Regions from separate parts of the Streptomyces sp. NPDC007896 genome, predicted to be linked through region 1. Evidence: riboswitches for the same ligand, from Rfam matches in the RefSeq annotation. Region 1 holds a riboswitch; the other holds the start of a gene.

Region 1 (3,396 bases):
GCACGCCCTGGGTACGCACGGACCCCTCGCCCGACGTGGTGGACGACGACATCCGCTGGCACCGCGCGCCGCGCTCGCTGTTCGAGCGGGTGGTGGGGCGAGGGAGGCTGATCGAGGCCGCCGCAGGCGCACCGGCCTCGAAGCGGGGTGTCGGGGAGCGTGCGCGACGGGTGCTGCCCGGGCTGGGCGCGGGTCTGCTCCTGGGCGTCGGCGGCACCGTCCTCGTACGCCGCGCGGCGGCCGGGCGGGATGGCGCCGGACCGCCGCGGGAACCACGACAGGAGCTGATCGACCTGTAGGACCCGAAGGGCCTGGCCTGTAGGACCCGAAGGGCCTGGCCAGGAGTGGGTCAGCCGAGGTCGATCTCCGGGTAGAGCGGGAACGGGGCCAGCAGGTCGGTGGCGCGGTGGGAGATCTCGTCGGAGATCTTCGGGTCCAGGACGTGCTGGGCCTTGGAGGGGGCGCCCTTGGCGGTGGTGCCGGGCTCGGCGGCGGTGAGGACGCGGTCGATGAGACCGGCGATCTCGTCCATCTCGGTGGTACCCAGGCCACGGGTGGTCAGCGCGGGCGTGCCGATACGGATGCCGGAGGTGTACCAGGCGCCGTTCGGGTCGGCGGGGATGGCGTTGCGGTTGGTGACGATGCCCGAGTCGAGCAGCGCGGACTCCGCCTGGCGGCCGGTGAGACCGTAGGAGGAGGCGACGTCGATCAGGTTGAGGTGGTTGTCCGTGCCGCCGGTGACCAGGGTGGCGCCGCGCCGCATCAGGCCCTCTGCGAGGGCGCGGGCGTTGTCGACGACGGCCTGGGCGTAGTCGCGGAACTCGGGGCGGCGGGCCTCGGCGAGCGCGACGGCCTTGGCGGCCATGACGTGCGGGAGGGGGCCGCCGAGCACCATCGGGCAGCCGCGGTCGACCTGCTCGGCGAGGCTCTCGTCGCACAGGACCATGCCGCCGCGCGGGCCGCGCAGCGACTTGTGCGTGGTGGTGGTGACGATCTGGGCGTGCGGCACCGGGTCGAAGTCGCCGGTGAGGACCTTGCCCGCGACCAGACCGGCGAAGTGCGCCATGTCGACCATCAGGGTCGCACCGACCTCGTCGGCGATCTCCCGCATGATCCGGAAGTTCACCAGGCGGGGGTAGGCGGAGTAGCCGGCGACGATGATCAGCGGCTTGAACTCACGGGCCGACGTCCGCAGCGCCTCGTAGTCGATGAGGCCGGTGGCGGGGTCGGTGCCGTAGGAACGCTGGTCGAACATCTTTCCTGAGATGTTCGGACGGAAGCCGTGGGTGAGGTGGCCGCCGGCGTCCAGGGACATGCCGAGCATGCGCTGGTTGCCGAAGGCCTGGCGCAGTTCGGCCCAGTCGGCCTCGGAGAGGTCGTTGACGCCCCGGACCCCGGCCTTCGCGAGGGCCGGGGCCTCGACGCGGGCGGCGAGGACGGCCCAGAAGGCGACCAGGTTGGCGTCGATGCCGGAGTGCGGCTGGGCGTAGGCGTGCTCGGCGCCGAAGAGCTCGCGGGCGTGCTCGGCGGCGAGGGCCTCGACGGTGTCGACGTTGCGGCAGCCGGCGTAGAAGCGGCGGCCGACGGTGCCCTCGGCGTACTTGTCGCTGAACCAGTTGCCCATGGCCAGCAGGGTGGCCGGGGAGGCGTAGTTCTCCGACGCGATCAGCTTGAGCATGTCGCGCTGGTCGGCGATTTCCTGACCGATGGCGTCGGCGACGCGGGGCTCCACGGCCCGGATCACGTCGAGGGCGCTGCGGAAGGCGGTGGACTCGGTGGAGAGGGGCTCGGGCATTGACGGCCTCCGGACGTGGCGTTCAGCGTTCACGGGTCGGCCCAGGCGCACGGCACACAGTTCATGGGGCCGCTCCCCGATGGTCGGTCCCATCCCAGCGCGCCAGTCACGGCCCCGTCCGCCAGCCTACCGGGCGCGCCGGATCGCCGGGTTCCCCCGTCCACCATGCGAGCGACGATAAGAAGAGAGCCACGAGCCCGACCCCCGTGCGGCGGCGATCCCCGCGCTGCAGGAAACGGAGATCCCGTGACCACCACCGAACGACTCATCGCCTCCGCAGACGCGCACAGCGCGCACAACTACCACCCGCTGCCGGTCGTCGTGGCGACGGCGGACGGGGCCTGGATGACGGACGTCGAGGGCCGCCGCTTCCTCGACCTGCTGGCCGGCTACTCGGCACTGAACTTCGGACACGGCAACCGGCGGCTGCTCGACGCGGCCCGGGCGCAGCTGGAGCGGGTGACGCTGACCTCGCGGGCCTTCCACCACGACCGGTTCGCCGACTTCTGCGCGCAGCTCGCGCAGCTGTGCGGCATGGAGATGGTGCTGCCGATGAACACGGGCGCGGAAGCGGTGGAGACCGCCGTGAAGACGGCCAGGAAGTGGGGGTACCGCGTCAAGGGCGTCCCCGACGGACGGGCGAGGATCGTCGTGGCGAGCGACAACTTCCACGGCCGTACGACGACGCTCATCAGCTTCTCCACGGACGCGGAGGCGCGGACGGACTTCGGGCCGTTCACGCCGGGCTTCGACATCGTGCCGTACGGGGACCTGGCCGCGCTGCGGGCGGCGGTCACCGAGGAGACGGTCGCGGTGCTGCTGGAGCCGATCCAGGGCGAGGCGGGTGTGCTGGTGCCGCCGCCCGGCTACCTCGCCGGGGTGCGGGACCTGACGCGGGAGCGGAACGTCCTCTTCGTCGCGGACGAGATCCAGTCCGGGCTGGGGCGCACGGGCCGCACCTTCGCGTGCGAGCACGAGGGCGTGGTGCCGGACATGTATGTACTGGGCAAGGCGCTCGGGGGCGGGGTCGTGCCGGTGTCGGCGGTGGTGTCGAGCAGGGAGGTGCTCGGGGTGTTCCGGCCCGGTGAGCACGGGTCGACGTTCGGCGGGAACCCGCTGGCCTGCGCGGTGGCCCTTGAGGTGATCGCGATGCTGCGGTCGGGCGAGTACCAGCGGCGCGCCGCGGAACTGGGTGACCATCTGCACCGGGAGCTGGGGCTGCTGACGAGCACGGGGCATGTCACGGCGGTGCGCGGGCGGGGGTTGTGGGCGGGCGTCGACATCGCCCCCGAGTACGGCACGGGACGCGAGATCTCCGAGCGGCTGATGGACCGGGGTGTCCTGGCCAAGGACACCCACGGGGTCACGGTCCGGATCGCCCCGCCACTGGTCATCAGCAAGGAGGACCTGGACTGGGGACTGGCTCAGCTGCGTGCCGTGCTGGGTGCCTGAGCGCTCCGCTGGAAGCGCGGTGATGAACCCGCGGGCCGTCGGTGGCTGGTCGCGCCCACGCGGCGGAGCCGCATGATGTCGGAGCCCCGCGCCCCTGAGGGGCGCGGGTACCGCAGCGGACGTCGCCGGAGCCGCTTATTAGAGGATCA
Region 2 (3,396 bases), on a different contig from region 1:
CCGCTTCCACGACCGCCCCCTCGACCAGCACGCGGAGCGCCGCCTCAACCAACTGCTGCACGGCGGACGGCGCAGCACGCGTCCCGGTCCGCTGCGCCGTTGGGTCTGGAGCGTCGCCACCGCGGCCGCCGTCGGTGTCGTCGTCCTGACGCTCACGCTGTCGGGATCGACCACCACCCCGGCCGTGGCCGCACCCCGCCCGCTGATCGTCGAGGCGGGCTCCACCCCCGTACCCCTGGACCGGCTCGCCGACCGAGTGGCCGCGTCCGCCGGCTCGCAGCGGCTCGTCCAGGGCACCCATGTACAGACCTGGAGCATGGGCCTGACCTCCGGGCCCGGGGCACGGCCGCCGATCACCCTCCCCGAGGAGCGCGTGGTCCGCTGGAAGGCCGACGGCAGCCACACGGAACTCGTCGTGGCGACCGACCCCCGCCATCCGGGCAGGCCGGTCGTCACCGACGCCGACCCCGTCCCCCGCACGGTCGAGGACGGGCATGTCCTGACCCGGCGGACCTACCCGCCGAGCTGGAGCGACGCCCCGCCGGTGGCCCGGCCGCCGCACGACGCCCAGCGGCTGCGCGCCTACCTCGAGGAGATCGACCGCACCGGGGCGATGGACACATCCCAACTCATCGACACCGTACGTGAGTTGCTGGACAACTGGACGCTCGGCACCCGTGAGAACGCCGCGCTCGTCCGTGTCCTCGCCGACGCGAAGGGGCTGCGCCCGGCCGGAGCGGTCACCGACCGGCTGGGCAGGCAGGGACAGGCGTACGTGTACGACGACACCGCGCACTCCGCGCGACGGATGCTGATCCTCGACCCGAGGAGCGGCGCCGTGCTCGGGATCGAGGACACCGTCACCAAGGACGATCCCGAGTACGGCGTGAAGGCCGGGGACGTGATGTCGTACAGCGCGTGGATGCGCTGAGCGGGCCCGGAGCCCTGTGAGTGAAGCCGAAAGGCTGTACGCAGGCTCGGAGCCCTGTGAGTAAGGCCGAAACGCTCTACCGGAGGCCGAGTTGGCGCTCGGCCCCGGTCACGGTCTGCTCCAGCAGGACCGCGATCGTCATCGGGCCGACACCGCCCGGCACCGGCGTGATCAGCCGGGCCCGCTCGCGGGCGGTGTCGAAGTCGACGTCGCCGACGTTCCCGGGGTTGTAGCCCGCGTCGATCACGACGGCTCCCGGCTTGATGTCCTCACCGCGGATCAGCCGGGGCCGGCCCACGGCGGCCACCACGATGTCCGCCTCGCGGACGACCGAGGAAAGACCGGTCGTCCGCGAGTGGCAGTAGGTCACCGTCGCGTCGCGGCCGAGCAGCAGCATCCCGACCGGCTTGCCGAGGATCGCGCTGCGCCCCACCACGACGGCGCGCCGGCCCGCCGGGTCGACGCCGTACTCGTCGAGGAGCCGCATGATGCCGCCCGGGGTGCAGGACACGAAGCCCGGCAGGCCGAAGCTCATCGCCGAGTACGAGCTGAGCGTCACCCCGTCGACGTCCTTCTCCGGCGCGATGGCCTCGAACGCCGCCCGCTCGTCGATGTGCGGCCCGACGGGGTGCTGGAGCAGGATGCCGTGCACGGTCGGGTCGCCCGACAGCGCCTTCAGCGTGTCGACCAGCTCGGCCGTGGTGGTGTCGGCGGGAAGGGCGACGTGCCGGGACTCGATGCCGGCCTTGTGGCTGCGGTTCTGCTTCATCCGGACGTAGGTGACCGAGGCGGGATCCTCGCCGACCAGCACCGTCGCGAGACACGGTGCCATTCCCGTGCGCCCGGTGAGTTCGGCCGCGCGCTTCGCGGTCTCCTCGACGATGCGGCGCGCGAGACCCGCGCCGTCCATGAGGTGGGCCTGGGACATGAGCTGCTCCTGAGCGTCGCTGACACAATCGCCCAGGCGCGCGGCAAAGACCGGTTCGTCAGGCCGCTCCCCGGTGGTACTCCACCTCAGCGCCAGTCACGGCCCGCGACCAGGGTAGCTCCTACGATCAGCTGCCCGACTCGGCGGCAGCGGGCGGTGCCGTCGGATCGACCCCGGCCATGAACCCCCTGGCCTGTGCCTCGGTGGTCACGGCGCCGATGGCCCCGGCCCAGCGGGCGATCTCGCGGACCAGCGCGGCGGCCCCGGCCTCGTCGCCCGTGTCGCGTGCCAGCACCGCCAGGAGCAGCTGCTGCGAGAGGGTGCCGGGGACGGTCCCGGCCCGGGCGCCGAGCTCGGTCGCCCTGCTCCAGCGCTCCCTCGCCCGCGCGTGGTCACCGCGGTCGTGGTCGTGATCACCGAGGTGCCGCAGCGCTTCACGCGCGAGCAGGTCGTCACCGGAGTCGTGTGAGTCGCCCGCTTCACCTTCTTCGCCTGCCTCACCCGCCGCACCGGCGCGCAGTGCGGCTTCGTAGTGGCCGGGCGCGAGGTCCCGCTCGGCGAGGAGATTGTCGGCGACGAGGCCCAGATACATCTCGGCCCAGCCCCGGCGCACGTCGTCCGGGGCCTGGTCGCGGAGCCGCTCGGCGTGCGTGCGCAGGGCGGCGAGCGCGTCCGGGTCCTTGCCGTCGGGACCGGCACGGAAGGCGCCGTCGACGCGCACCTGCCCGAGGTAGCCGTGGCGCAGTCGATGGAGGTCCAGATCCCAGCGGATGTCGGGGTGCGCCTCATCGGCGGGTTTCCCGGCGAGGCTCTCGATGAGCACCTCGACGAGCTCCTCGGCGGCGGCGAGCCGTGGCCCCGCGAGGGCGGTCCCGCCGAACCAGTCGCTCTCCAGGGCGACTTCGGCGGCGGCCACGGCGAGGCGTGCACGGGCCCGCGGATCGGTCGCCTCGGCCGAGTCGAGCAGGCGCGTGGCGCGCTCCCAGCGACCGCCGATCCTCAACTCCCTTGCAGAGGCGATGAGTTCGTCGAGCGGCACGACCGTACGAAGGGTACTTGCGGTGTTCGTCATGGCAGGAAAAGTAGTAATCGGAAAAACTATCCACAAGAAAACCATCTACGGAGGGGCGCATGGAAGATGTGAAGGCGGGAGACGTGAAGGCGGGAGACCTGAAGGCGGAGGAGGCGAAGGCCGCGCGGGGGCAGGCTTCGGCGGCGGACTCGGTCGACCGGCATGTCGCGATCTGGGTGAAGGAACTCGACTGGGTGGATCCGGTCAAGGAGGAGATCTTCGTCCGGCTCGCGATCCTGGCCCGGCACGCGGCCCAGGCCCGTCGCGACGTGCTCGACTCCGACGGGTTGCAGCACTGGCAGTTCAAAGTACTGCTGATGCTGCGCAGACTCGGCCCGCCCTACGCGGCGAGCCCCTCGCAGCTCGCCGACATGCTCGGGCTGACCCGCGGCGCCCTGTCGGCGCGGCTCGGTCCGCTGGAGGAGGCGGGGCTCATCGCCCGTACCCACCACACGGCCGACCGGC

What was found. Region 1 has a riboswitch for ZMP and ZTP ahead of ACFZDJ_RS49145 (glycine hydroxymethyltransferase). Riboswitches for the same ligand answer to the same signal wherever they lie in the genome.
Region 2: linked by a shared signal. The riboswitch ahead of ACFZDJ_RS17890 (tetrahydrofolate dehydrogenase/cyclohydrolase catalytic domain-containing protein) and the one ahead of ACFZDJ_RS49145 (glycine hydroxymethyltransferase) in region 1 are both predicted to bind ZMP and ZTP.

What each region holds. Positions count from the first base shown of each region.
Region 1 is NZ_JBIBKX010000026.1:31,429-34,824, reverse strand. It holds gene ACFZDJ_RS49150 (hypothetical protein) at 1-299, shown strand, start outside; gene ACFZDJ_RS49145 (glycine hydroxymethyltransferase) at 350-1,846, opposite strand; ZMP/ZTP riboswitch at 1,828-1,915, opposite strand; gene rocD (ornithine--oxo-acid transaminase) at 2,042-3,247, shown strand; gene ACFZDJ_RS49135 (glutathionylspermidine synthase family protein) at 3,386-3,396, opposite strand, start outside.
Region 2 is NZ_JBIBKX010000005.1:108,814-112,209, reverse strand. It holds gene ACFZDJ_RS17895 (CU044_5270 family protein) at 1-931, shown strand, start outside; gene ACFZDJ_RS17890 (tetrahydrofolate dehydrogenase/cyclohydrolase catalytic domain-containing protein) at 1,008-1,859, opposite strand; ZMP/ZTP riboswitch at 1,883-1,969, opposite strand; gene ACFZDJ_RS17885 (hypothetical protein) at 1,987-2,931, opposite strand; gene ACFZDJ_RS17880 (MarR family winged helix-turn-helix transcriptional regulator) at 2,991-3,396, shown strand, end outside.